Regions from separate parts of the Intrasporangium sp. Soil_C_50 genome, predicted to be linked through region 1. Evidence: riboswitches for the same ligand, from Rfam matches in the RefSeq annotation. Region 1 holds a riboswitch; each other region holds the start of a gene.
What was found. A riboswitch is a leader RNA that binds a small molecule or an ion and turns the genes downstream of it on or off. The one in region 1 is predicted to bind cyclic di-AMP.
Positions count from the first base shown of each region.

Region 2: linked by a shared signal. The riboswitch ahead of AC3A5R_RS19430 (C40 family peptidase) and the one ahead of AC3A5R_RS11985 (C40 family peptidase) in region 1 are both predicted to bind cyclic di-AMP.
Region 3: linked by a shared signal. The riboswitch ahead of AC3A5R_RS16025 (C40 family peptidase) and the one ahead of AC3A5R_RS11985 (C40 family peptidase) in region 1 are both predicted to bind cyclic di-AMP.
Region 4: linked by a shared signal. The riboswitch ahead of AC3A5R_RS10150 (CHAP domain-containing protein) and the one ahead of AC3A5R_RS11985 (C40 family peptidase) in region 1 are both predicted to bind cyclic di-AMP.

Region 1 is NZ_JBDGKB010000004.1:102,771-109,824, forward strand. It holds gene AC3A5R_RS11960 (cupredoxin domain-containing protein) at 1-29, shown strand, start outside; gene AC3A5R_RS11965 (hypothetical protein) at 542-910, shown strand; gene AC3A5R_RS11970 (hypothetical protein) at 976-1,194, shown strand; gene AC3A5R_RS11975 (carboxymuconolactone decarboxylase family protein) at 1,328-1,960, shown strand; gene AC3A5R_RS11980 (DsbA family oxidoreductase) at 1,957-2,649, opposite strand; gene AC3A5R_RS11985 (C40 family peptidase) at 2,755-3,504, opposite strand; cyclic di-AMP (ydaO/yuaA leader) riboswitch at 3,507-3,709, opposite strand; gene AC3A5R_RS11990 (iron-dependent transcriptional repressor DtxR) at 3,915-4,616, opposite strand; gene AC3A5R_RS11995 (MFS transporter) at 4,635-6,014, opposite strand; gene AC3A5R_RS12000 (hypothetical protein) at 6,084-7,054, shown strand, end outside.
Region 2 is NZ_JBDGKB010000013.1:83,698-90,751, reverse strand. It holds gene AC3A5R_RS19445 (DUF6541 family protein) at 1-717, shown strand, start outside; gene AC3A5R_RS19440 (glycosyltransferase family 2 protein) at 731-1,711, opposite strand; gene AC3A5R_RS19435 (MarR family winged helix-turn-helix transcriptional regulator) at 2,126-2,608, shown strand; gene AC3A5R_RS19430 (C40 family peptidase) at 2,684-3,304, opposite strand; cyclic di-AMP (ydaO/yuaA leader) riboswitch at 3,308-3,446, opposite strand; gene AC3A5R_RS19425 (TylF/MycF/NovP-related O-methyltransferase) at 3,679-4,518, shown strand; gene AC3A5R_RS19420 (fibronectin type III domain-containing protein) at 4,558-7,054, opposite strand, start outside.
Region 3 is NZ_JBDGKB010000008.1:17,949-25,002, reverse strand. It holds gene AC3A5R_RS16050 (acyl-CoA dehydrogenase) at 1-1,265, opposite strand, end outside; gene AC3A5R_RS16045 (TetR/AcrR family transcriptional regulator) at 1,469-2,209, opposite strand; gene AC3A5R_RS16040 (MMPL family transporter) at 2,280-4,478, shown strand; tRNA gene AC3A5R_RS16035 (tRNA-Gly) at 4,549-4,622, opposite strand; gene AC3A5R_RS16030 (FBP domain-containing protein) at 4,728-5,225, opposite strand; cyclic di-AMP (ydaO/yuaA leader) riboswitch at 5,665-5,801, shown strand; gene AC3A5R_RS16025 (C40 family peptidase) at 5,805-6,392, shown strand; gene AC3A5R_RS16020 (hypothetical protein) at 6,429-7,054, opposite strand, start outside.
Region 4 is NZ_JBDGKB010000003.1:111,407-118,460, forward strand. It holds gene AC3A5R_RS10145 (alpha-mannosidase) at 1-1,356, opposite strand, end outside; cyclic di-AMP (ydaO/yuaA leader) riboswitch at 1,700-1,883, shown strand; gene AC3A5R_RS10150 (CHAP domain-containing protein) at 1,883-2,737, shown strand; gene AC3A5R_RS10155 (N-acetyltransferase family protein) at 2,840-3,415, opposite strand; gene AC3A5R_RS10160 (potassium channel family protein) at 3,425-4,342, opposite strand; gene AC3A5R_RS10165 (CHAD domain-containing protein) at 4,402-5,334, opposite strand; gene AC3A5R_RS10170 (S1C family serine protease) at 5,442-6,455, shown strand; gene AC3A5R_RS10175 (AAA family ATPase) at 6,567-7,054, shown strand, end outside.

The DNA.
Region 1 (7,054 bases):
TCACACGCGAACACCACCACCACGACTGAGCGCGTCGTAGGGAGACGCACGGTGGGGCGGTGCGCCGACACCACCCCACCGCCGCCGACCGGACGCCCGGCCGACTACGGCGGGTGCGCAAAAGGGACATCGCTGGAGCATCCACGACGATCCCGGCACCCACCCGGCCGGCTCACCCCGGGTTGCAGGAAGTCGCAACCACCGAAGGCCCCACGACGGCACGAGGTGTGTCACCGTGGAGTCAGGGTCGAAACAGCGGCCAGGCCAGCGTCAGCTCCGGCCGGACCCGTGCACACTTGCTCGTCCCGCCGCGGCGCCCTCCCGGGACCAGGCTTAACCTCCCGGAACTGGCCACCCGAAACGCGGCGGGACGAGCCCTGTCCCGGCCACGCTGGACGCCCCTGGCCCCAGGCCCCTTTGCCCGTTGCCCTTGCCCGACGCCCTCGTCGCGGCGGTGTGGCTCCGCGTCGGCGCGGGTACGGCAGGTACGGCGTGCCCGGCACCACGACGCCGGGCGACCAACGCCGGAAAGGACGCGCTCATGAGCGTGACGAGCTTTCAGGACCTGCCCCTCGCCGACCGCGACCGCGAGTGGGACGGTGACGCCGCCGAGAAGCGGGTGCGCCGGTGGGCCGCCGCCGAGGACGGACCGAACGCGAAGTACCGGGACGCCCACGTCTGGTACGACAAGGAGAAGAAGGACAACTTCACCGCCTACAAGCTCCTCGTCGCCGACGTGATCGGCGGTCGCCTGCAGGCCGTGCCACGCGGAGTCATGGCGGCGGCCGCCGTCCTGCAGGGCTCACGCGGCGGCGTCGACCTCCCCGCGTCCGACGTCGACCGGGTCCGCAGCCACCTCGCGAAGTACTACGACAAGATGGGCGAGGAGGCCCCGTGGGACCGCGACTGACCCCACCCTCGGACCACGTCCCTGCGGGCTGTTGCGGTGGTACCCCTGGTGGGTACGGGCAGCCCATGAGAAGAAGCGTCGCAGCGATCGTCGCCGAGCTGGCCCGCGTCGAGGACGAGGTGCGCTGGGCCTCCCTCGGGGCCGGCACCCGCACCGACGCGTTTCAGCTGGCCGAGCTCACCGCTCGGGAGAATGCGCTCGTCAGCGAGCTGCGCGCCGTCGACGTCAGCATCGACCTGTCGGCGAGCCCCGGACCGGTGCCCGCCCCCGCCCCCGCTTTCTGAGACCCGACGACCCACCGGCCCGCCGGGAGAAGCACCGACAGAGCGGCTGGAAGGCCGGCCCACCCGGACCACTCCCCCGCCCCGTCCGCGCGTGCCACGATGTGAGGCGTCGCACGACGAAACGGAGCACGCCATGGCCACCGACCCCGCCCACGGCTTCCTCACCGAACCGCCCTTGACCGACGACGTCCGCGCGTCGTTCGAGGGCGACCTCGGCACCCAGGGCTTCGTCATGAACCTGTCGCGCCTCTGGGCCCACGACCCCGCCGCGCACGACACCCTCTTCGCCCTGCTGGCCGACATGGTCCGCATCGGCGGGCTGGGCTTCCGGCAGCGCGGCATCCTGGTCAGCGCGGCCGCAGCCACTGCCGGCGACTCCTACTGCGCGCTCGCGTGGGGCAACCGGCTCGCCGGCGAGGCCGGACCCGACGTGGCCGGCGCCGTGCTCAGCGGCGACGACGCGCCCCTCGACCCCGCCGACGCGGCACTGGCCGCGTGGGCGCGCACGGTGGCCCGCGACGCCAACACGACCACCCCTGCCGACCTCGAGCCGCTGCGGGCGGCCGGGTTCGACGACCGCCAGATCTTCGCCATCACGGTCTTCGTCGCGCTGCGCCGCGCCTTCTCGATGGTCAACGCGGCCCTCGGCGCGCAGCCGGACGCCCAGCTGCGCTCGGCGGCCTCGACACCGGTCAGCGACGCGGTGTCGTTCGGTCGCCCCAGCGCTGGTACGCCCTCGGCCACGAGCGTCGCGGACGGGAGCTAGACAAAGTCACCACCCTGGACCGCGACGCCGCGCAGCAGCGCGAGGTACTCCTCGACGGGGCGAGTCCCGGGCACGGCGGCGAACCCGTTGGCGAGCACGAAGGGCGTCGCGGTGATGCCGAGGTCGCGGGCCTGCTTCTCGTCTGCCCGGACCTCACCGGCGTAGTGGTCGGACGCCAGGACCGCAGCCACGCGGCGCTCGTCGAGTCCGCACTCGGCACCGAGCCGCTGGAGCACCTCCGGCTCGTCGAGCGGCAGCCCCTCGCGGAAGTGTGCGGAGAAGAACCGCTCCACGGCCGCCGACTGCAGCGCCGGACCACCCATCTCCCGCGCCAGGGCGACGAGGCGGTGCGCGTCGAAGCTGTTGGCCGTGACCGCTGAGTCGAGGTCGAAGACGAGGTCGTCGGCCTCGGCGACCTCGTGGGCGTGCGCCCGCAGGGCCCGCTCCGCCTCGGCCTCCTCGTCGGGCCGGGAGCCGATCCGGTCAGGCACCGGTTCGTTGCGCCGGGCCGGCCACTCGGGGTCCAGCTCGTAGGCGCGCAGCCGCACCGTGACGTCGTGCGGCCGCTCGAAGGCGTGGATCGCCGCCTCGATCCGGCGCTTGGCGATCCAGGACCACGGGCAGACGAGGTCGGCCCAGACGTCGAGCTCGATGAGGGTCGTGGACTCTGCAGCAGGCTGGACGGTCATCACCTCATCCAACCACGGCCCTCACCACGGGCGGCCGTCCGGGACGACGTCGCGCCCCCACCCGAGCGGGTGGGGGCGCGACGGAGGTGCGTGGCGCGGTGCGGCTCAGGCGCGGCCGTAGCCCGACGGCGTGGTCCAGATCGAGTGGTAGCCGATCGTCGTGCCGGGGCGCTGGGCGTCGATCATGGTGCCGGGGCTGACGTAGATGCCCACGTGGTAGGCCGGCGAGCCGAAGAACACGAGGTCGCCGGGGCGCGGGTTGCTGACCGGGGTCGTGGCCGCCTGCTGCGCCGACGCGGTGCGCGGGAGCGAGACGCCGGCCTGGCGGTAGACGTACTGCACGAAGCCCGAGCAGTCGAAGCCCGAGGGGCTCGTGCCGCCGTAGACGTAGGGGACGCCGAAGTAGGACTGGGCGATGCCGACGATGCCGGACGCCGTGGGCGCCGGGTCGAGGGACGCGCGGGTCGCCGAGCGGGACGCGCGGTCGGCCGCCTGCTGGCGGGCGTCCTCCGCAGCCTTGGTGGCGGCGCGCTCCTTCTCGAGCTGGACGTCCTTGATGACGACCGGCTTGACCGTCGCCTGCTTCGCGGCCGGCTTGGCGTAGCCGATCGAGGACAGGGCGTTGGCCGCCTTGAGCGTGCCGACCTGGGGGCCGACGACCGACGGGGCCGCGGTGCTCGAGCCGTCGGCAGCGCTCGCCGGACCGGCGAACGTGGCGACGAGACCACCGGAAGCGGCCACGATCGCGGCACCCTTCACGGCGGGCTGAGCGGACTCCTTGGCGATGAGCTTGAGCTCGGCGATCGCGTTGAACCGGCCGGGGGCGCGGTGGCGCCCGGTAACGTTCTGAGCCACGTTTGACCTCTCGACGCCTACGAGGTGAGCTGTCGGGTTCGGGCGGATTGAGGTACTGCTCGCCCGGCCTTCGCTCGGACCTTGCGGTCCACGGAGGGCTTCACCCCGAGGACGTCCGGAGACGCCCGAAGGTGGTTCCCCCGCTCCTGCCATGCGGTTCGTGCAGGGGCCCCGGGTCGATGGCAGGATTAGGCGGTTCGACCCGTGGCACTCGCCCGACGGGGAGAGCGAGCGGGGCTCACGCTACCCAAGATCCGCCGGGGTTGTCACCCCGAGAGCCGCCCATTTCTACTGATTTTTCGTCGGATGACCTCAGGTGGCCCGAATTCCCCACAGTGCCAGCACAATCGAGGCGGAAGAAAGAGCTGGAACGGGCACGTCGGACGCGTCCGCTTTGCGGAAGGGTCGACTCAGGCGGCCTGGCAGAAGACGTGGACGGCCACCTCGTCGGGCAGCGACACGCCCTCACCGGCATCGGGGGCCTCGCTCACGGCGACGACACGGCCGCCCTCGCGGACGACGCGGACGCGCGCCCCCGGCAGCACGCCGGCGGAGGTGAGCAGGGCCAGCGCCTCGGGGTCCACCTGCACCGGCTCGCCGATGCGGCGGATCGTCACGACGGCCGGCTCGGCACCGGCCGCCGTGGTCAGCGCCGTGAGCCCGGTGAGGAAGCCGCCTGCCGCGTCGTCGGGGACGCCCAGCTCGTGCAGGCCGGGGATCGGGTTGCCGTACGGCGACTCGAGGCCGCCCTCGATGAGGCCGAGGATCTTGCGCTCGACCTTCTCGGACATGACGTGCTCCCAACGGCACGCCTCGTCGTGGGCGTACTCCCACTCGAGTCCGATGACGTCGACGAGGAGCCGCTCGGCGAGGCGGTGCTTGCGCATGACGCGCGTGGCCAGGAGCCGGCCGTGGTCGGACAGCTCGAGGTGGCGGTCGCCGGACACCGCGACGAGGCCGTCACGCTCCATCCGGGCCACGGTCTGCGACACCGTCGGGCCGGAGTGGCCCAGACGCTCCGCGATGCGTGCGCGCAGGGGGACGATGCCCTCCTCCTCGAGCTCGAAGATGGTGCGCAGGTACATCTCGGTGGTGTCGATCAGGTCCGTCACGGTCATACCCTCTCAGAATCAGGACGCCTCGGGCGCCGCCCCTCCCGCCGCCCCTCCCGCGGCCCCTCCCGCGGTGCCGGCGCCGCGCCCTCGCAGGGGTCGCGTCGGGTCGTGGCGAGGCACCCAGATGCGCAGCCATCCCGCGCCGAGGAGCGCCGCTGCGCCGAGGACGACGGCGGACGCGCCGAGCGTCAGGACGGCCGTCAGGGCTGACAACGCCAGCGGACCCGCCGCCCTTCCCAGGTCGGCGCACAGGCGCCAGCCGCCGAGGAACTGGGCGCGCCCGTCGGCCGGTGACGCGTCGGCCCCGAGGGTCATGATGAGACCCGCGCCGAGGCCGTTGCCGATGCCGAGCACCGTGGCGGCGGCCGTCACGGCGACCAAGGTGGTGGCGAGCGGCATCAGCGCCATGCCGAGACCGAGCACGAGCATGCTCGGTACCGCGGCGGCCACCCGCCCGTACCGGTCCATGAGCCAGCCCGAGGGATAGAAGAGGAGCATGTCGATGGCGCCGGCGACGCCGAACACGAGCGAGGTCTGCGCCGGGCTGAACCCGACCGACTCCGCCCAGAGCGGCACGAGCGCCTCGCGGATCGCACGGGCACCCGCGACGCACATGGCGCCCGTGCCGAGGGTCAGCAGCACGTGCCGGTGCTCGAGGAGCACCGACGCCACCGAGCGGGGGGCGCGCGCTCGACCCCGGACGCCCGCGCTCCCTCGACCTCCCGTGTGGCCGTCGTGGTCGGCGGTGATGTCGGGCGCGACGAGCACGAGCAGGAACGCCGCCAGGCTCGCCACGCCGCCGACGACGTAGGCCGACTCGATGCCCCACCGGGTGATGACGAGCGATCCCACGAACGGGCCGATGAAGTAGCCGATCCGATGCACCCCGCCCAGCGTCGACAGGGCCCGGGCCCGCATCGCGACCGGCACGGCTTCGGTGAGGTAGGCCTGCCGGGCCAGCCCGAAGAGGGATCCGGCCAGGCCGATGACGAGGACGCCCGCGAAGAGAGCGGCGACGGAGCCGGCCAGCGCCGCCACGACCATGCCGACGGCCTCGACGACGGCCGCCACGAGCAGGGCCCGCCGCTCGCCGATGCGCGCCGCGAGCGCCCCGGACGGCAGGTCACCGAGCAGCTGCCCGATGCCGAGCGTCCCGACGAGCAGGGCCGCGACGCCGAGCGAGGCCCCGAGCTCGCGGGCCGAGACGGCGATGATCGGCGCGACCGCACCGGCGCCCGTCGAGCCGAGCAGCGTCGGGCCGTACGCCGACAGCGCGATCGCGCGCAGACGGACCGGCTCCCCCTCCGACGTCGCGGCCGGGCGCCGTGACGGGTGTCCGGTATGCCCCGTTTCGGGCTCCGGCCCGCCGTTTCGCTCCCCCTGAGTCTCGGTCACGCCACAGGACCCTAACGATCGGGTTACTCAGGTGGCCGGGTCGTTCCGGCCGACGGAACGATGGGGGCCGTGACGACGAGCGAGCGGGCGACGGGGGCCCTGGCGGTGGCAGCAGCCACCGCTCTCGTCGTCGCGCTCGCCTCTCCCGTGGCGACGGCCGTCATCGGCCTCATCCTCTTCGGCACCCTGGCCGTCCTGCTCGAGCTGCGCTACCTCGTCGGCCGGCTCCCCGTCATCGCCCGGCGTGACGTCGTGAGCGGCCTGGCGGTGCTGCTGGCCGGCACGAGCCTGCTGCGCCTCGCCGAGCACGTCCTCGGGACCCAGGCCCGACGCGCCGAGGCCGTTCTCGGCTTCTGCGTCGTCGCGCTCGTGGCCCGGAGCGGGCTGCGCGGACGCCGACGCGTCGTCGCGTACGTCGTCGCCGTGCTCCTCGCGGCCGCGTCCCTCGTGTGGCCGGACCACTACGCGTTCGCGCTGCTGCACCTGCACCAGCTCGTCGTCCTCGTCTTCCTCTGGGACTGGGCCGCCCGGCTGCCGGGGGCCCGCGAGCGACGCCTGTTCCGCGGCGTCCAGCTCGCGTGGGGGCTGCTCGTGCCCGCCGTCGTGCTCGCCGGCGCCGTCGACACGTGGCTCACCGGCGACCCCGGCATCGCCCGCAGCATCGTCGGCGACGGGCGCTCGCTCGTGGCCGCGGCCGCCCTGCCCGGCGACGCGTCGGGCCCGCTGGGGCTTCGCCTGCTCACCGTCTACGCGTTCCTGCAGACGATGCAGCTGCTCGTGTGGGTCGCGTTCATGCCGCGCTTCGCCACCGAGGAGTCGGCCGCCTTCGAGAGCCGGTTCCCGTGGCTCACCGGCGCCCGGGTCTGGGCGGTCGGGTTCATCGCGGCCGCGGTGTTCGCCGTCGTCTTCGCGATGGGCTTCCGGCAGGGGCAGGTCCTCTTCGGGGCCCTGTGGTCCTGGGCCGTGCACCTCGAGATGGCGGCCGCGCTCGTCGTCGTCGCAGCGGGCCGTCGCCTCCGGTCCGCGCCGCGTCTCACCCT
Region 2 (7,054 bases), on a different contig from region 1:
GCTGCGTTCGCCGTCCTCACGGCGCTGTTCTGGCTCAACGTCGCCGTCGACGCGACCTGGACCCGGTACCTCACGTGGCCCTGGTACAACAACGCCGTCCGGCTGCAGGCCGTGGCCGTCCTGCCCGCCGCCCTGCTCGCCACCGCGGGCTTCGTCGCGGTGTCGGACGTGCTCGTCCGGACGTTCCGGGCCCCTGTCGCGCGGGTCGCTGCTCCGGTCGCCGTGGCGGGCCTGTTCCTGGCCGCGACGGGTGGTGGCTACGTGGCTGCCCACCAGAACATCCTGCACCGCTACTTCCACCCGAAGACGGCCGACTCGTGGGCCAGCCAGAAGGAGCTGCGCGCCCTGCGCGCGCTCTCCGCGCAGATCCCGGCCGACGCCGTGGTGGCCGCCAACCCGTGGAACGGCCCCACGTACCTCTACGTCGTGTCCGGACGCCAGCTCCTCGTGCCGACCGAGAAGACGAACTTCGCGGGAGACCGCCGGCTGCTGTCCAAGCACCTCGACAGCGTCGGGACCGACCGTGCAGTGTGCGCGGCCGCGCAACGGCAGCACGTCGAGTGGGCCATCACCGGTGGTCAGCCCTTCTCCTGGGGGCGACCGTCCGTCCTGGCGCAGTTCACCGGTGTCGACCACGTCGCCAGCTCGCCGGCATGGCAGAAGGTCGCCGCGGTCGACCCGTACACCCTGTACAAGCGCGTCGCCTGCGCCGGTTGACGACCGGCGGGCCTCACCGGGTGAGGCGCCGCGGGCTCGTCAGGAACCCGATGCCCCACGCCCAGTGCATCGTCGCGAGCACGACGGGCAGGGCTGCACGGGTGCGGGGGGACTCGCCGCGGGAGATGGCCAGGCCGCCCGCCGTGACGCCGGCGGCGTAGGCGGCCGGCACGACCCAGGCCGGGGTCCAGAAGAAGCCCACGACGACCGCCGCTGTCGTGACGCCGACCATCGTCGGCGGGGCGAGGTAGCGGTGGTTGATCGTGCCCTCGTGGTGGCGGGCGACGACGCGCCGCCAGCGTCCGTAGTGGAAGTACTGCTTCGCGAGGGCGGAGACCGAGGCGCGTGGCCGGTAGGTGACCTTCAGCTCGGGGGTGAACCACACGCGTCCGCCCGTCTCGCGGATCCGGTGGTTCATCTCCCAGTCCTGGGCTCGGGAGAAGTGGGGGTCGTAGCCGCCGACCCGCTCGAGGGCCGTTCGCCGGAAGACGCCGAGGTAGACGGTGTCGGCCTCGCCGGCCTCGCCGCCGGTGTGGAAGCGGGAGGCCCCGACGCCGAGGGGGCTGCGCATCGCGCAGGCGACGGCGCGCTCGAAGTCGGTCGTGCCGCGGGCGTCCATGATGCCGCCGACGTTGTCGGCACCGACCCGCTGGAGCTCGGACACGGCGCGCGAGACGTAGTCGTCGGGGATCTCGGCGTGCCCGTCGACGCGGACGATGACCTCGCCGCTCGACGCGCCGATCGCGGCGTTGAGGCCCTCGGGGGTGCGCCCGCTCGGGTTGCGCACGAGCCGTACCCGGGGGTCCTCGGCGGCGAGCGCGTCGGCGACCTCGTCGGTGCGGTCGGTCGAGGGGCCGAGGGCGAGGACGACCTCGATGGGGCCGCGGTAGTCCTGCGTGAGGATCATGGCCACCGCGTCGCGCAGGTGCCGCTCCTCGTTGAGCAGCGGCATGATGACGCTGACCGGCGGGGTCAGCTGCGTCGACGCGTCCACGCTGGCGGGTCCTTGTCCTCTGGTCGTCGTGCCGGAGGGTGGTCCCGGCGCTCGGGCGGCGCCCGCGTCCCCCGTCACGAGCGGCGCCCAGACTACTTGAGGACCGCCGGGTCCTCGACCGCGGTGAGGGCGAGGGGCGCACGGTGATGCCCGAGGCGGGGCGCCGCCCTCGCGAGGTGAGGCGGCGCCCGCCACCTCGGGCCCCCGGTGACGTGCCGCAGCGCCGCGGACACGAAGCACGCTGCTCGACCTCGCGTCCAGGGGTGACGCGGACCGCGGCCACGGCCCAGGTGCCCCCGGCGCTGCACGACCCACGATAGGACGAATTCACGCGATCATCAAGCAGTTCGACCATCGCGTCACTTGTCGGTCCACCTGATCGATCATCGAGCCGTCTCTGGCTAGGTTGTCCCCATGACGCCGACCCGTTCGCAGGACCGCGCCTCGGCCACCGCCGCGCTGCGCGAGCTGATCCTCGCGGGCGAGCACTACCGTCTCGCCGCGGCCGCGCACCTCGACCTCACCGTCAACGAGAGCCGGGCCGTCAGCTACCTGCTGGCGCGCGGCTCCCTCGGCCAGACCGAGCTGGCCCAGGCTCTGGGTCTGACGACGAGCTCGACGACAACCCTCGTCGACCGGCTCGAGCGACGCGGGCTCATCGAGCGGGTGCCCGACCAGGTCGACCGGCGTCGCAGCACCGTGCGGATCCCCGAGGCCGGGATGGAGCAGGTCGGGCAGGTGCGCGACTGGATGCCACACACCTTCGACGCCCTCGACCCGGCGACGCTCCCGCAGGTGACCGAGGTGCTCACGACGATCGCGGATGCCCTGCGCAGCGTCGCCGCCGAGATCCACGCCGCCGAACCGAGCGCGCGCGGGACGCGCCGACGGCACTGACGCCCCGCCGACGCGTCGGGCTCACCGGACGCGTCGGGCCCACCGGACGCGTCGGGCCCACCGGACGCGTCGGGCTCAGCGGACGCGTCCGGCGACCCAGCCGGTCGTCCAGATGCGGACCAGCTCGACGCGCTTGCCCGGCTTCGGGGCGTGCCACACCCTGCCCGAGCCGGCGTAGATGCCGACGTGGTAGGCCCTCCCGGAACGCATGAAGAAGATGAGGTCGCCCGGGCGCACCCCCGAGCGGGAGACGCGCGTCGTGTCGAGACGCTGGGCGTTCGCGGTCCGCGGCAGGTCCTGGGCGAGGCGGGCGTCGTAGACGTAGTGCACGAGCCCGGAGCAGTCGAACGCCGACGGGCCGGCGGCACCCCACCGGTAGGGCTTGCCCTTCTGCGCGGCCGCGACACGCACGGCCCGCGTCCCGAGCGGGACCGCGACCGCCGAGGCGAGCGACAGACGCACGTCGACGCGGTCCCGGTCCTGTGCGGCGTCGGCGGCACTCGCCCACGTCGCGGTGTCACCGGCCCGGGCCACGATGCCGACGTGGGTCGGCGGCACCGTCGACAGTCCGGCGACGGCACCGACGGTACCGACGGCCAGCAGCGGGGCGAGCAGCAGACCGGCACCCGGGCGGAACCGGCGCGACCGGCGCAACCAGCAGGACCGGCGTGCACGGGTGTGTGCGAAAGCGGGCATGGCGAATTCCCTTCCCACGCCTGCGAGGTGAGCTGTCGGGTTCGGGCGGAAGATGCCCGGCCGCGCATGGCGGCTTCACCCCAAGCCCGGCGCATGGCCGGACGCGAGTGGGTCCCCCGTTCCTGTCCGGTGAGGTATGAAGGCGCGCCCCCGGCGGACAGGACTCGGCGGACCGGAGCGCCGCCCCGGCGTCGTACCGGGGCGTCATGTCACCCGGTCCGGGATCGTGGCCCGCGCAACGTGGCGGGCCCGCCGGCCGGGTTCCGAACCAGAGTAGGTCGGGGTGCCCGCCCTGTCCGCGTTTTGGAGAACGCGGACAGATCGCCCATCCGGCCAACCAGGAAATGCCAGGGTCCGCTGGTACGTTCGCCCCCATGACGTGGCGAGACGCCGTGAACGGCGGCCTGTCCCGGTTCACCGGGTACGAACTGCGAAAGGCGCGCGACGGCCGCGCGGTCGGGCGTACGTCCGTGGGGCCGACGAAGCCGGCAGGCCCGGCCGCGACGCCGCCTGCGGAGCCCGCGGCCCCCAGGCTCCAGCTACCGCGCGACTTCGACGACGCCGCGCAGGAGACCATCCGCGCCGTGAAGCCGTGGACGATGACCTCTCCCGAGAAGCTCAACGCCCTGATCCTGTCGGTCCGCCACATCGTCAAGCACGACATCCCCGGCGACATCGTGGAATGCGGCGTGTGGCGGGGCGGCAGCATGCAGGCGGCGGCCCGGACCCTCATCGAAGCGGGCGACACGAGCCGGCACCTCTACCTGTTCGACACGTTCGAGGGGATGTCCGAGCCCACCGAGAAGGACCGCCGACGCCATGACGGTGCGTCGGCAGCCGACCTGCTCAACACCGCGCCCCGGCAGTCGGGCGTGTGGGCCGTCGCGACCCTGGATGACGTGCAGACCGGGATGGCGACGGTCGGCTACCCCGAGGAGCGCGTGCACTACGTGCAGGGCATGGTCGAGCAGACCGTGCCGGACTCGGCCCCCGAGCAGATCTCGATCCTGCGCCTCGACACCGACTGGTACGAGTCGACCAAGCACGAGCTGGAACACCTCTACTCGCGACTCTCGCCCGGCGGTGTCCTGCTGCTCGACGACTACGGCTGGTGGGAGGGTGCCCGGACCGCGGTCGACGAGTGGCTGGAGGAGACCCACGAACGCCTCCTCCTGCTGCGCATGGCGGAGGGACGCGTCGCCGTCAAGCCGTAGCAGCTCGGCACGCCGGCGCGCCCGGTGACCGGCCGCTCATCACCCGGTCCGGAAGGCGGTGAGGGCCGCCATCCACTGCCCGCCGCCGGTACCGCTCGCCGTGTACGGGCCCGTCGTCGTCGCGGCCCGGTAGGCGGTCGCGAGGTGGTCGGTCGAGACGCTCAGTGTCGGCAACCCGGTCCAGCCGGACCCCCAGGCCGGCACCGCGCTGCTCGACTCGAGCCCGGCCACGGCGAACAGCTCGTCACCGGCGGCCGTCGTCGTCACCGACCCCGAGCTGAACGCCGTCCCGGACCCGGTCGCCCCGGCGCTGACGTCGACCCCCGTGACACCCGCCAGCTCGTCCACGGCCAGGTGCGTCTCCGCGGACGACCCGTAGGTCAGCGTCACCGTCGCGCCCGCCGGCAGGGCGCGCACCCCCACCGCGACCGCCGTCACGACCCGGTCCCCGGCCGACCCGTCGTTGACGTCACGCACCACCGCGTACGTGTTGCCGACCGAGTCCTTCACCGACACCGCCGCGGTCACGCTCGTCGTGGACAGGAGCGCCGCGACCACGACCGTGTGCCCGGCCGCCACCCCGGCGGCCCCGACCGTCACCGTGCTCGTGGTGCGAGCGGTCGATGCCGTCAGCGACCCGACCCGGCCGACGTAGCCGGCCGCCACGGGCAACCGCGGCGTCGCGGACGCCTCGTTCGAGGACGGCGAGGTGCCGATGCCGTTGACCGCCGCCACGCGGTAGAAGTAGGTGGTGCCGTTCGCGACGCCGGAGTCGGTGAAGCCCGTGCCGGCGACGTTGGAGGCCACCGGCATCGATGCCTCGGCGCCTGCAGCCGTGCCGCGGTAGACGTTGTACCCGGTGACGACCGACCCGCCGTTGGAGGCGGGCGCCACCCACGTCAACGACACCGATGCGTTTCCGGCCGTGGCCGTGAGCCCGGTCGGCGCACCGGCCACGGACGCCTGCGGCGTCGCCGAGGCCTCGTTCGACGACGGCGAGGTGCCGACGGCGTTGACCGCAGCGACGCGGTAGTAGTACGTCGTCCCGTTCGCGAGGCCCGTGTCGGTGAAGCCGATGCCGGCGACGTTCGTGGCCACCGGCGTCGATGCCTCGGCGCCTGGGGCCGTGCCGCGGTAGACGTTGTACCCGGTGACGACCGACCCGCCGTCGGAGGCCGGCGCCGACCACGTCAGGGTCACGGTGGTGCTGCTACCCACCGCCACGAGGGACTGCGGCACCGACGGTGCGGTCGACGTCGCGCGCGGCGTCGCCGACGCCTCGTTCGACGACGGCGAGGAGCCGACCGCGTTGACCGCGGCCACCCGGTAGAAGTACGCCGTCCCGTTCGTCACCGTCGTGTCCGTGAAGCTCGTCAGGGCGACGTTGGTCGCGATGGGCGTGCTGCTCTCGGCTCCTGCCGCGGTGCCGCGGTACACGGTGTAGCCCGTGACGCCGGAGCCGCCGTCGGAGGCCGGCAGCTGCCACGACAGCGCCACCGTCCGGTCGCCCGCGGAGGCGATGAGCCCGACGGGCGCGGACGGCACCGTCGCCCGCGGCGTCGCGGACGCCTCGTTCGACTGCGGGGAGGTCCCGACCGCGTTGATGGCGGCGACCTTGTAGTAGTAGGCGGTGCCGTTGACCTCACCGGTGTCGGTGAAGCCGGTGCCGGTGACGTTCGTCGCGATGGGCGTCGGCCCCTCGCCGCCCGGCGTCGAGCCGCGGTACACGGCGTACCCGGTCACGGCCGACCCGCCGTTGGACGTCGGGGCGGTCCACGTGAGGGCCACGGACGCGTTGCCGGCCGTGGCGCTCAGCCCCGTCGGCGCGCCCGGCGCGGTCGGCTGGGTGGGCTGTGGCGTCGCCGACGCCTCGTTCGACCGCGTCGACACGCCGACGGCGTTCACGGCCGAGACGGTGTAGTAGTACGTGGTCCCGTTGACGCGTCCGGGATCGGTGAAGGACGTCGTCGGGACGTTGGTGGCGACCGGGGTCGCTCCCTCACCGGCGGGGCTCGTGCCGCGGTACACGTTGTACCCGGAGACGGCCGAACCGCCGTCGCTCGCGGGCGCCTTCCACGAGAGGTTCACCGACGCGTCGCCGGCCACCGCGGCCAGGCCCTGCGGGGCCGACGGCGTGGTCGAGGCGGCGACGCCGATCTGGGCCCAGGGGTGCGACTCGTCGATGCGACCCGACACGAAGGAGCCGTTGACGCAGTGCCCGCTGTCGACGCCTCCCCCGTTGAGCACCTGGCCCGAGTCGAGGTAGCTCGTCGTCGTGGTCCCGATCGTGATCCTCACGTCGGGGACCGCGCCGGAGTTGACGCACGAGGCGGTGTTGCCGCCGTTGTAGGAGTTCGGGGAGAAGTCCGAGCCGTCGAAGTTCGCCGAGTTCTGGGCGCCGGTCTCGGTGAGCACCAGTCTGCCCCCGGCCTTGACGGTGAGGGACGTGCCCCACAGTGCGTAGGTCTTCGACCCGATGGCGACCACGACCCGCACGCCGGTGATGTCGACGCCGCCCGGGTTGTCCAGGCGGATG
Region 3 (7,054 bases), on a different contig from region 1:
CCGAGCAGCACCCAGGCGCGCTCGGAGCCGAGGCCCTTGACGATCGGCAGGAGCAGGTCGCTGACACGGTTGGCGAGGTCGGCCTCCGAGCCCTTCTCGACCGCTGCGGCCGGGTTGCCCGCCTGGGCCTGGTTGACCGTGTCCTGCTGGCTGGCCGTGTAGAGGACGAGCGCGCGCAGGCCCTCGGCGTAGGCCTTCTGGAGCATGAGCGAGCGGCGCACGTCGGGGTGGTGCGTGATGGTGACGCGCGGCGCCGACTTGTCGGTCATCTGCGTCAGGTCGGCGCCCTGGACGCGCTCCTTGGCGTACTCGAGCGCGTTGAGGTAGCCGGTCGACAACGTGGCGATCGCCTTGGTGCCGACGAACATCCGGGCGTTCTCGATGACCTTGAACATCTGGGCGATGCCGTCGTGGACGTCGCCGAGCAGGGTGCCGACCGCCGGCTCGTTCTCGCCGAAGGTCACCTCGCAGGTGGTGCTGACCTTGAGGCCCATCTTGTGCTCGACGTTGGTGACGTGGGCCCCGTTGCGCTCACCGAGCTCGCCGGTCTCGAGGTCGACGTGGAACTTCGGGACGATGAAGAGCGACAGGCCCTTGGTGCCCGGGCCGGCGCCCTCGGGGCGGGCCAGGACGAAGTGCACGACGTTGTCGACGAGGTCGCTCTCGGCGCTCGTGATGAAGCGCTTGACGCCCTCGATGTGCCACGTGCCGTCGGGCTGCTGGATCGCCTTGGTACGGCCGGCGCCGACGTCGGAGCCGGCGTCCGGCTCGGTGAGGACCATCGTCGTGTGCCAGGCCTGCTCGACGATGTGCTTGGCCATCTTCTTCTGGTCGTCGGTGCCGAGGTGCCAGAGCAGGTTCGCGAAGGAGTAGCTGGCCGTGTACATGTGGATGGCCGGGTTGGCGCCGCAGACCATCTCGGCCACCGACCAGCGCAGCGACGCCGGCACGACCATGCCGCCGAGCTCGGCCGGCACGTCGAGGTTGCCCCAGTCGCCGTCGACGTACGCGCGGAAGCTCTTGCGGAAGGAGTCCGGCATGGTGACGCTCTTGGTGGCCGGGTCGTAGACCGGCGGGTTGCGGTCGGAGTCGAGGAGGCTGTCGGCCAGCTCGTGCTCGGCGAGGCGGGACACCTCGCGGAGGATGTCCTTGGCGGCGTCGACGTCGAGGTCGCCGTAGATGCCCTGGCCGAGGATGTCGCCCCGGCCGAAGACCTCGAAGAGGTTGAACTCGAGGTCGCGCACGTTGCTCTTGTAGTGGCCCATGGGGTCCTCCACCGTTCTGTCGCTGGGACCGTCGGTCGGTCGCTGGAGCTGTCTGTGGACGGTCGCTCGGTCGCCACGCGCACGGCAGCGGGCGGACCAAGTTACTGGCCGGTCACATCCATGATGCTACCCGCCGGTAATCAGCGCAAGGGGGATGGTCGACACGTCGGGCGAGACGGCCGGCGCCGTGGGCCGGCGCCGCGCTAGGGGGCGCCGGCCTCGTCGCGGTCGGCGAGGCCGAGCATGACGAGCAGCTCGGCCAGGCGGCCCTCGAAGAGCTCCTCGGCGTCGTCGAGCGCCCACCGGAGGTGGCCGAACACCTCGGTGGCCACGGCCCCGTAGAGGCTCTGCCAGCAGTACACGTAGAGCATCGCCGCGTTGATGTCGATCGGCAGCCCCACACCCTTGACGAACTCGTTGAGCTGGGCGCGGACTCGCTGGGGAATCGGGCGGTTCCACCGCATCCCGTGTCCCTCGCGGTCGATCTCGGCGAAGACCTCGAGCCACACGAGGGCGAAGCCCTGGCCGCCGTCGGCCGAGCCGTGCTTGTCGTCGGGGTCGACGACGACGCCGGGGATCGGGGCCCCGAACAGGAGCGAGAACTCGGGGACGTGCGACAGGGCCCAGTGTCGGAACGCACGGGCCGTGTGGGACAGCCGCTCGGCGGCGCTCGCACCCGTCCGCTCGTCGCGGGCGGCGTAGAGGTGGGCGCCGAGCTCGCCGTAGAGGTCGACGCAGACGCGTCCGAGGAGGGTCTCGCGCGAGTCGAAGTAGCGGTAGATCGCCGGGGCCGTCATGCCGACCCGCTCGGCGACGGCGCGGACGGTGACCGCCTCGACGCCGCCCTCGACGAGCAGCTCGCGTGCGGCGTGGCTCAGCTCGGCCTGGGTCGCGGCGAAGAGCCGCTCGCGGCGGGTGGATTCGGTCTTGACGGCGTCCGGCACAGGAGAACTATAGTTGATCGCGCTAGTTAACGTCGTTCACCAACACGAGCAAGAGTCATCGGAGATAACCATGTTCCAAGCCTTGGGTCGCGTCGTCACCGACGGCCGACGTGTCGTCGCCGCTCTCGCCGTGCTCGTCGCCGTCGCCGCCGGCGCGTTCGGCCTCGGTGTCTTCGGCTCCCTGACCAACGGCGGCTTCGACGACCCGAACAGCGAGAGCGGCCGCGCTGCGACCCTGCTCGAGTCCCGCGTCGCCCGCACCTCGCCCGACCTCGTGGTCCTCGTCGACAGCCGGCAGCGCACCGTCGCCGACCCGGCCTATCGCGCCACCGTCGAGTCCGCGCTGGCCGCGCTGCCCGCCGCCGACGTGGTGTCCACCCACACGTACTGGAGCACCCGGAGCGACGCGTTCGTCGCGCCCGGCGGCCGCACGACCTATGCGGCCGTCACGCTGCGCGACCCGCAGGTCCTCACGGAGGACGCCGCGGCCGTCGACGCCCTGCGCTCCCGACTCACCGACGCCGGCTACGGCGTCCGGCTCGGCGGCCCGGCCGGCGCCAACGTCGACATCTCCGACCGCGTCGCCGCCGACATCGGTCGGGCCGAGTCGCTGTCGATGCCGATCCTGCTCGTGCTGCTCGTCGTCATCTTCGGCAGCGTCGTGGCCGCCTCGCTGCCGTTGCTCGTCGGCGGCCTGTCGATCGTCGGCGCCTTCGCCGCGATCCGGGCCGTCACCTCGTTCACCGACGTCAGCATCTTCGCGATCAACCTCGTGACGATCCTCGGCCTCGGACTCGCCATCGACTACGGCCTGCTCATGGTCGGGCGCTTCCGGGAGGAGCTCGCCGCCGGCCACGACCGGTTCGCCGCGACGCGTCGCACCGTATCCACCGCCGGTCGGACCGTCACGGTGTCGGCCGCCACCGTGGCCGTGGCGCTGTCCGGCCTGCTGCTGTTCCCGCAGACCTTCCTGCGCTCCATGGGGATCGGCGGGATCGCGGCGGTGATCGTCGCCGCGGTGGCCGCCGTGGTCGTCCTGCCTGCCGTGCTCGCGATGCTCGGCAGCCGCGTCGACCGGTGGTCGCTGCGACGGTCGCACCGGGTCGAGCGCGGCACCGGGTTCTGGTCGCGCCTCGCCGAGCTCGTCATGCGGCGGCCGGTCGTCTTCCTCGCGTCGGGCCTCGCGGTCCTGGCAGTGCTGGCGGCGCCCTTCCTCGGGGTGCGTTTCGGCGGCGTCGACGAGCGCGTGCTGCCCGCCGACGCCGAGACGCGCCAGGTGAGCCAGGTTCTCGCGCGGGACTTCGGCGTCACGACGACCGACCCGGTGGTGGTCGCGGCGACGCTCGACGCGCCCGTCGCGTCCGCCCAGGGGCAGGCCGTCCTCGGCCGGTACCTGGCCGACCTGCGCCGCCTCGACGGCGTCACCGGAGCGCAGGTCGTCGGCGCCGACGGCGACCTCGCCGCAGTGTCGGTCACCTATCGGGGTGAGTCGCTGGACCAGCAGGCCAAGGACGTCGTGGCCGGGGTCCGCGGGCTGCACACCGACGGCGTCCGGCAGGCCCTCGTCACCGGCCCGACCGCGCAGCTCATCGACCGGCTCGACTCCATCGGGGCCACGCTGCCGCTCATGGGCCTCGTCGTCGCCGGCGCGACGTTCCTGCTGCTCTTCCTCGCCTTCGGCTCGCTGCTCATGCCGCTCAAGGCGATCCTGCTCAACCTCGCGACGCTCGCGGCGACCCTCGGTGTCGTCACGTGGGTCTTCCAGGAGGGCCATCTGTCCTCGTGGCTCGGCTTCGAGTCCACGGGGTTCGTCGAGGCCACCCAGCCGATCCTCGTCATGACGCTCGTCTTCGGGCTGTCGATGGACTACGAGGTCTTCCTCCTGTCGCGGATCCGCGAGCAGTACGACCGGACCGGAGACAACCGTGCCGCCGTCGCCACGGGCATGCAGCGCACCGGCCGGATTATCACGTCCGCAGCCCTGCTCATCCTCGTCGTGATCGGCTTCTTCTCCGCGTCGTCGATCAGCTTCATCAAGCTCATCGGCGTCGCGATGATCGTCGCCATCGTCCTCGACGCGCTGCTCGTGCGCATGGTCGTCGTGCCGGCGACGATGCGCCTCCTCGGCGCCGCGAACTGGTGGCTGCCCGGCCCGCTGGCGCGCGTCTACGCCCGGTTCGGGATCCGCGAGGAGGGCGACGCCGCGGGCGAGCCCGACGCGACCGGGCCCGAGGCGACGCCGCGGCCCGACCCGGTTCCCGTGGGCTGACCCGACCCGACCGCCCCGGAAGCCGGGGACGCACGAAGGGCCCGGTCGCGAGACCGGGCCCTTCGTCTACTGGAGCAGGCGGCACGAATTGCACGTGCGTCTTCCTTCTGGAAGAAGGATGTTCTGCTACTGAACTACACCTGCGAGGCGTCGCCCACCGTAGCGGACGCTGCCTCGACCGTCCAACCCGCCGCGCCCTGACGCGCCGTGACGCGCCCTGACGCGCCGGGGGACGACGGGTCGTGGTGGTCAGCCGTGCCGGACGCGTCGCGCGAACGCCGCGGACCGCGTCCGCAGCTCCTCGACGCGTCGGTCGACGAGGGCCTGCGGGTCGAGCCCGCCCTCGAGCGCGTTCGGAAGGCGGCGCACGTGGGCCGAGCAGCTGAAGTCGGCGTGCACGAGCGTGCCGAGGCTGTTGCCGTCCCGTCCTGCGGCGCCGGCGCGGCGGGCGACGAACAGCGACACGTCACCCGTGGCGAAGACGTCCTCGCACCACGCGCACATGGCGCTGCGGCCGCCCTTCTTCTCGCTCGCGCGGAGCATGAAGCCGATCGGCTCGTCGTCGACGGGGACGACGACGTAGGCCCGCTGCGGGTTGCTGCGGTCGGTCCAGCCCAGGTAGTCGAGCGCGTCCCAGTGGTCGCTGGTCAACGACTCGAAACGGTTCGGCAACGGAGCCTGCTTCGCCTCGCGGCGCGAGCAGTTGACGAGCGATGTGCGGATCTCGTTCTCGGACAGTGGTTTCACGGTGGTTCCTTCATCGTGCATGCGCGGGCACGGCCGGATGACCCGGCCGGCCGGGTGGGGAGAGAGGTTCAGCGGTGGAACCGGTCCGCTGAGCAGGCCATGGCGGCCACCCACCTCTCCGCGGGCCTTCCCGCTCACGACGACACGACGCCCCGCATCCGCGTGCGGGGCGTCGTCCATGGTGCGTCGAACCGCTGCTGGAGTCCACCTGGTTTTCCGCCGGCGACGTTTTCCCACACGGACGCCGACTCGTCGTAAAGGCGACGAATCGGGCTGTCGTTCTGTCGACTTCGCACCGCTTTGGGCTGGCAACTGTTGACCAAGGTGGGGACCGGCCATTTTCCCGGCTCCGAGTGTCTGTCACCGTCGACTGGAGTTCATCGCCCGGGGTCTTCCCCGGGCGGCCCGCCGGGCGCCGAATCCTGTCCGCCGGTGGGGCAGTCGGGCAAGACCGCGGACAGGAACGGGGGACCCACATCCGGGCCGCACAGCCGGCCCTCGGGGTGAAGCCGCAGCAGCGGCCGGGCATCTTCCGTCCGAACCCGACAGCTCACCTCGTAGGCGTGGAAGGGATCCCCCATGTCCACCACCACCCCTGCACGTCGCATCTCCCTGTCCTCGCTCGCCCTCACGCCCCTGCTCGCCGGTGCCCTGCTCGTCGGGACCGGCGCGGCGCCACCGGCCTCGACGGCGGCCTCCCCCCCGGCCCCCCAGGTGGCCACGAGAGTGGTGGGCCCGAGGGCCGCGGCACCGTCCCCCGCCTCGGTCCGGACCGTCTCGGTCGCCTACGTCACCCCCGCCTCCATCGCCATCCCACGCGGTCTGCGAGCGGTTCGGATCGCCGCTGCCCAGCGCGGCAAGCCCTACCGGTGGGGCGGAGCCGGGCCACGCTCGTTCGACTGCTCCGGGCTCGTGTACTACGTGTACAAGAAGCGGTTGCACGTGCAGCTGCCACGCACCGCGAATGCTCAGCGGCTCAAGACGATTCGCATCGCCAAGTCGAGCGTCCGACCGGGCGACCTCATCTTCTTCATGTCCCACGGCCGGGCCTACCACGTCGGCATCTACGCCGGCCACGGCAGGATCTGGCACTCGCCGCGGCCGGGTCAGCGCGTCCAGCTCCAGAAGATCTGGACGTCGCAGTGGCGGGCTGGCCGCATTCGCTGATGAACGCTCGTCGGTCGACGTCCCCTCACCGACGCGTCAGCGGCGGCCGTCGACCGACGAGTACTTCGAGGCATCGCCGCCACGGCTGCGCCCGTACCAGTCGCGCCAGATGATCCGGTGTATCGGCACGAGCCGGGGGATGTCGCGCAGCCCGGGCAGGAACGGCAGGAGCACGAGCAGGAGCGAGAGCACCATCATCAGACCCCAGACGAGCGCGTCGGCGTTGTCGGAGGTGCTGAACGGCGGCACCTGGTACCAGAAGGTGTAGAGCCACAGCCAGGGCTGGCCGGGGTAGTTGCCGGTCTCGTTCATCATCCCCCACTGGTCGCCGCCGAGGCTCCGCGCTCGAGCCTGGTCCTCGAGGTAGGTGCCGTCGGCGAGGAGCAGCAGCCGGCGCGTCGGGTCGTTGCCGTAGAACGAGCCGTTGCTCACCATCTGCTCGAGCCCGCCGGCAGCGGCGACCTTCTGATAGGCGGTCGCGAGCGTCGGCACCGGTCCGTAGTTCCCGGCCGCCACCTGGGCCGGGTCGCCGTTGGGGGCGGCGCCGAGGGCGGTGGCGTAGGCGCTCGCCCACGCCGCGCGCTGCTCGTCGCCGGCCGTGCGCCAGCGACGGAGCGCGAGACTGAGGGTCGGGTCGCCCGTCACCGACTGGAGCGGCGTGA
Region 4 (7,054 bases), on a different contig from region 1:
CCGGCCCTTCTCGAGGTGCTGGCGACCCGAGCGGTGGACGTCGGCGCCGCCGAGCTTGCTTTCGTAGGTGTCGGACGGCGGGAAGTGCGTGAGGATCCGGGTGCCGTCGATGCCCTCCCACCAGAAGGTGTGGTGCGGGAAGGTGTTCGTGTCGTTCCAGCTCAGCTTCTGGGTGAGGAACCACGTCGCGCCCGCGAGCCGCGCGATCTGCGGGTAGGCCGCCGCGTACCCGAAGGAGTCGGGCAGCCAGACGCCTTCGCAGCGCCGGCCGAGCTCGCGCTCGAAGAACCGCTGGCCGTGGAGCAGCTGGCGCACCAGGGACTCACCGCCCGGCATGACGCCGTCGGCCTCGACCCACTGGCCGCCGACCGGCTCCCACGTGCCGGCCTCGACAGCGGCGAGGATGCGCTGCCAGATCGCCGGGTGGTGCTCCTTGGTCCACGCGTACTGCTGCGCCGACGAGCAGGCGAAGACGAGCTCGGGGTAGTCGGCCGCGAGGGCCGTGACGTTGGCGAAGGTGCGCGCACACTTGCGGACCGTCTCCCGCACCGGCCAGAGCCAGGCCGAGTCGATGTGCGCGTGGCCGACCGCGGTGAGGCGCTGGGCGCTCGTCACGGCCGGAGCCGCGAGCACCTCGGCCAGCTCGGCCCGGGCCGCCCCGGCGGTGCCGTGCACGTCGTGGACGTCGAGGACGGCCAGGGCGTCGTCGAGCGCCGCGGTCACCTCGAGGCGTCGGGCGTCGCGCTCGGGCAGCTCGGCGGCGAGGTCGACGAGGACGTCGAGGTCCATGGCGAGGCCGAAGACCTCCGGCTCGAAGACGGCGACGTCGATGCGGCCGAGGACGTAGCGCGGTTCGTCGCCGGCCGTGGCGAGGTCGCCGAGCCCGGTCGGGCGGAAACCGTGCTCCATGACGGCCGGGTTGCCGGCGGCCTCGAGGTGCAGGTGGATCGGTTCGCCACCGGTGGCGTCGGGCGTGACGCGGTGCCAGCGGTTCATCGGGTGGATGCCCTTGAGCGGCGTGCCGGCGGCGTCGTGGAGCAGGCCCTCGGCCTGGAAGCCGGGCCCCTCGCCACGGAACCCGAGGTCGACGACCACCTCGACGCACTGCCCGGCGAACGCGTCCGGCACCGCCCCGGTGATCTCGAACCACCACGTCGACCACGGCTCACCCCACGGCGTGCCCGGCCCGACCGGCTCGTGCGGCGCGGTGAGCGCCTCGGCGACCGGCACCGGCTCGCCCGGCGCGCGCCACGCCGACACCGCGAGGGGCGTCCGGTCGCGGTGGACCGCCGGCAGGACGTGCTCGGCGAGCACGCGACGGGAGCGGGCGAGCACGTGCGCGCTGTCGTCGAACACGCGTCGACCCTAGCCAGCGTCGAGACGTCATGGGCCGTCCAGGACCCGCTCGACCGGCGCGGCCGCCCGCTCGCCGATGGCCGCTCGTCGGCCGGGCCTGGTAGCCGACCCGGAGGCGCGGCGTGATGGAAACGCGGAGAGGGGAGTGTGACCCCCGTCACATTCAGTCGTCGGTAAAGCCGAGGTAAAGGCCACCCATGCACTCATTCACGGACGAATGCGACGCGCCCCCGTTACCTCGGCGTGACATTGCCCGGTTGAGTCGTCTACAGTTCCGGGAGTCCGGCCCCCCTGGCCGGGCGCGTACGAGGTGGACCGCCTAGTCCTGTCACCGCCCCGGACGTGAGATCAGACCTTGTGACAGGAGCGGAGGAACCACGCGTTTCTCCGGGCGTCCGGCACCACGACTCCGGACGTCCTTGGGGTGAAGTACCCACCCGGGCCGAGCACAACACGCGGCACGGGAGGGAGCCGGGCACCTTTCCGCCCGAACCCGACAGCTAACTTCGTAGGCGCGGAGAGGTACATGAAGACTGAGAACATCCGCGGGCGCCACCGCGCGCCAGGACGCCACCACCCCCTCAACGAACTCAAGCTTCTCGCCCGTGAGTCGGCTCAGCCGGCCATGAAGGGCGCCGCCATCGTCGCGGCCACCGGCGGCATCCTCGCCACCTTCGCGGGTCCTGCCAGCGCCGACGAGGCCAAGGCCGCCAACGGTGCGGTCACCGCTCTCGGCTCCCCCGCCGTGGTCGGCCCGGCCGCCACGCGAGCCGCTGCTCCGTCGACGGCCCTGTCGAAGATCGGCTTCCAGCCGCAGGTGCAGCAGGCCGTCGCGCAGCGCACCGCGAAGGCCAAGCCGGCCGTCATCGAGGACGTCGTCGTCGCGAAGGCCCGCCAGGCCGCCGCCGCCGACCGCAAGGCCGCTGCCGAGCGCGCCTCGCGAGACGCCTCGCGTCAGTCCCTGGTGAGCAGCACCGTCTCGGTCAAGTCGAGCAGCAACGGCTCGGTCCCGAGCGCGTCATCGGGCATGCGCGCCTCCTCGAACTGGGCCACCCCCGGCCAGTGCACGTGGGGCGCCCTCAACAAGTGGTACCAGTCCGAGGGCTACTACCCCGGCGGCTGGACCGGTAACGCCATGGAGTGGGCCTCCGGCGCCGCGCGGGCGGGTTACACCGTCAGCGGCACTCCGCGCACCCGCTCGATCGTCGTCATGCAGCCCGGCGTCAACGGCTCGAGCAGCGTCGGGCACGTCGCCTGGGTCACCGCCGTCAACGGCAACCAGGTCACCATCATCGAGATGAACGCGATGGCCGGCCCGTACAACTACAACACCCGTACCGTCACCAACATGTCGGGGATGAAGTACATCTACGCGCCGTGACCTGAGCGGTGCGCCCGCGAGAGAGGGCGGGGACGACCACCCGGTCGCCCCGCCCTCTCTGCATGTCCGAAGCCCCCCGGGGGGAGGTCCTGCCCGGCCTGCTCAGTGCGGCTCGGGCGGCGGCTGGGAGCCCGGGTGCGGCTCGCCGAGGAACCGCTGCACCCACGCGACGTCGTGCCACGCGCCGTTCTTCCAGCCGACCCTGCGGTAGGTGCCGACGGGCTCGAACCCGAACGACGCGTGGAACCGGTTGCTCGCCTCGTTCGGCTGGGCGATGCCGGCCGCCGCCATCCGGTAGCCACGCTCGGTGAGCCGCTCGAGCAGGGCCGTGTAGAGGGCCCGACCGCCGCCACTCCCGTGCCACTCGGGGTCGAGGTACACCGACACCTCGCAGGACCAGCGGTAGGCCGGGCGGGCCTTGAACGGGCCGGCATAGGCGTAGCCGACGACGTCGCCGCCCTCCTCGAGGACGAGCCAGGCGTGCGTCGCGACGGCGGCCTCGATCCTGGTCGCCACCTCGGCCTCGGTCGGCGGCTCCAGCTCGAAGGTGATCGCCGTGTCGAGGACGTACCGCCGGTAGATGCGCGCGCAGGACGCGGCGTCGGCGCCCGTGGCGTCACGCACGACGCGGCTGGCGCGGCCCGGACCTGGTGGGCGCTGCGGGTTCTCGGTCGGCATGCCGCGATGCTAGGGCGCGTCGCCCGGCCGCCCGCCACCCGGCCGGCCCCCACCCCGCTGACCGCCACCCGGCTCGGCCTCAGTCGACTGCCCACCGCTCGGCTGCTCGCCGGCCTGATGCTCGCCGGCCTGATGCTCGCCGGCCTGATGCTCGCCGGCCCGATGCTCGCCGGCCCGATGCTCGCCGGGCTGCTGCTCGCCGGGCTGCTCCTCCTCGGACAACCAGCGCCGCCGGCGTCGGTTGCTGCCCGGCGCCTCGGCGGCGAAGCGGGACACGACCATGGCCACGAACGTCACGAGGTAGACCTGCCCGATGACGGCCTCGGACATGGCAGCGAGGCGCCCGACCTCGGTGACCGGCACGAAGTCGCCGTAGCCGAGCGTCGCGATCGTCGTGAGGCTGAAGTACATGTAGACGGTCGAGGAGACGTTCTCGCCGAAGTAGTGCACGTCGGGCGTCCACGCGTCGATCGTCTGGAAGAGCAGCGAGTAGGCCACCGCGAGCTGCAGGTAGGCGGCGACGGCGCCGAGGACGGTCTGGAGGGTCACCCGCTGGTGCCACACGAGCCGGCCCGCGCAGAGGACCGGCGTCACGAAGGCGGCGAGGCACCAGAACGCGTCGGGCTGGATCGCGGCGGGAGGCCGCGCGGCCCCTGGCACGGACTCGAAGAGGATGATGACAAGGTTGCCGAGGACGCTGAGTCCGACGAACCAGTCCATGAGCCGGCACATGCGTCGGGACGCTCCGGAGGCGCGGGTGGCGACGACGAGCGCCGCACCGGTGACCGCGTGGGTGATGAACCGGCCGGTGTAGGAGAAGCGCACGTCGACGAGCGACTGCGTGACGATCGCGACGAGGACGAACAGCAGCACGAGGTCGAAGCGGTCGAGGAGCGCGACTCGGCGGCGACCGACGGGCTCGTCCATGGCTGCCTCCTGCGTCCGGTGCGAGGCCTGCGCTCCGAGAATAGGCGCCGGTGCGTGCCTCAGACCCCGGATCGGCGGCGGAGGCGTCGGACCGCGACCTCGGCCACCTCCTCGAGGCGCAGCGCCTCGGCCTCCTCCAGGGCGTGGACGCGGCCGACCGCGAAGGCCGTCGCGGCGTCGCCCGTCGTCGCCAGCTCGGCGACCGCGACCCTCGTGGCGACGGTGTCGTGGTGCTCGCCGAGGACCTCCTGGACGTGCTCGGCGGCCTCGGCGATGCGCAGGACGCGACGCCCGGTGACCGGCGCTGCGGCCTCGGCCGCGTAACGCAGGCGCTTGGCCGCCTTGCGCGCCTCGTGCAGCAGGGCGGCGCGGCCGTCCGTGTCGGGTTCGGCGAGCGCCTCCCGGGCGAGACGGTCGAAGCGGGTGGCCTCTCCGCGGATCCGCCGTCGGGCGACGCCTCGGGCCGGGGCGGTGGCCCGTTCGGTCAGGGGCGGGTCGGCGGCCAGGGCCTCGAGGGCCGCGAGGGCCGAGCGGTAGCGCCGTGAGGTCAGGACCTCCACGACGCGGGGGCGTCGGCTCTCGAGGTCCTGCTCGAGGGCCCGCGTCAGGGCCCGGTGCCCCCGACGGGCGAGCCCGGTGCCGGCGACACCGGCCGCCGCCGGTGCGTGGGCGGCCACGCGTTCCAGGACGACCTCGGCGTCCCGCACCCGGCCCAGCTCGGACGCCGCCCACTGCAGCTCGGCGCGCAGCGGCTCGGTGCGGGAGGCGTCGACGAGCGGGCGGAACGTGGCGAGGGCGCTGCGGGCCCGCCGCATCGCGACCCGGAGGTCGTGGACGTCGGGTGCGCCGCCGCCCGGCCCCTCGGCGGCGCGGACCGCCCGGACCTGCTCGGCCAGCCACCAGCGCAGCAGCTCACCGGCGGGGTCGTCGCGCCCCGGACGCCACCGGTGCCCCGCGTCGGGCGGGTCGGGGACCGCTGGCGGTGGGGGCACAGGTCCTGTCTACCCTCACCGGGCGCCGGCGGACCGGTGAACCGACTGACCTGTGAACCGTGGACAGACGCCTGCAGGGTCGCGGGTGCGGAACGTAGAGTCGAGAGGTGGCACGGGTCACCGATCCGCCGAAGGTGCATCCGGCCGGCCCCCTCGGTGCCGCGCCGTCGGCGTCCACGCCCGGCGTCACGCCGCAGCCCGGACCTCCGCCTGCGTCTCCCTTCCCGTCCGCGTACGCGTCGCCGCTCATGTCGCCGTCGATGGCCCAGCCTCCGGGCGCGCAGCCCGCGGACCCCGACCCGGCACCCGAGCCGACGCGCCGGTTCGCCCGGCTGCGCGGCCTGCCCCGACGCGTCTGGGTCGCGGTGCTCGTCGTGCTGCTCCTCGCCGGCGCGGGACTCGCCTACGCACTGACCCGGCCCCCCGAACCGCCCGCCCTGACCCAGCGCGACGTCGACGCGAGCGTCCAGCGCGGGCTCCAGGCCTACAGTGAGGAGCAGGCCGCCGCACCCGCCGACGCCACCAGGGCCCACCGCGCGATCGAGCCCTCGCTCGTCGTCGTCTCGACGCGGACGACGACGTCGACGGGCACCGAGGAGGGCACCGGCGCCGGTGTCGTCGTCAACGACGCCGGCACGGTGCTGACGGCCAACCACGTCATCGCCGGGGCCGGCACGATCACCGTGCGGTTCGCCGACGGCACGAGCTCGCCCGCCCGGGTCCTGAAGAGCCAGCCGGAGAACGACATCGCCACCCTGGTGCCGACGCAGCTACCGGGCACCGTCGTGCCGGCCGTCCTCGGTGGCGGTGTCCAGGTGGGGGCGCCGGTCTTCGCCGTGGGGCACCCGCTCGGGCTCACCGACTCGCTGTCGGCCGGTGTCGTGTCGGCGCTCGACCGGACGGTCACGGTGCCGGACGGGCGGCACCTGCAGCACCTCATCCAGTTCGACGCCGCCGTCAACCCGGGCAACTCGGGCGGCCCGCTGCTCGACAAGGCGGGTCACGTCGTCGGCATCGTCACGGGCCTCGCGAACCCCACCGACCAGGCGCTGTTCGTCGGCATCGGCTTCGCCGTACCCATCGCGACGGCCGGCAGCGCGGCCGGGAGCCCACCCCACTGAAGTGCCCGACCAGACCCGTACGACCAGACCCATACGACCAGACCCATACGACCAGACCCATACGACCAGACCCATACGACCAGACCCATACGACCAGACCCAGGAGACAGCATGGACGACCAGACCCGCCCGGCCTCCGGGCCTGCTGCCCCGACACAGTCGGGACCCGAGACCACACCCGACGCCACACCCGACACCACACCCGACGCCACACTCGAAACGGCGTCGGACACCCTGGCCGACCACCGGCTCCTCGAGCAGGCCCTCTACGAGGTCAAGCGGACCATCGTCGGGCAGGACGTGCTCCTCGAGCGGATGGTCGTGGCCCTGCTCGCGCGCGGCCACCTGCTCGTCGAGGGCGTGCCGGGCCTGGCCAAGACGATGGCCATCAAGACCCTGGCGGCCACGGTCGGTGGGGAGTTCCAGCGCATCCAGTTCACCCCCGACCTCGTGCCGGCCGACCTCGTCGGCACCCGGATCTGGAACCAGCGCGACGGCGAGTTCCAGGTCTCGCTCGGACCGGTCTTCGCCAATCTCGTCCTCGCCGACGAGGTCAACCGCGCGCCGGCGAAGGTGCAGAGCGCCCTGCTCGAGGTCAT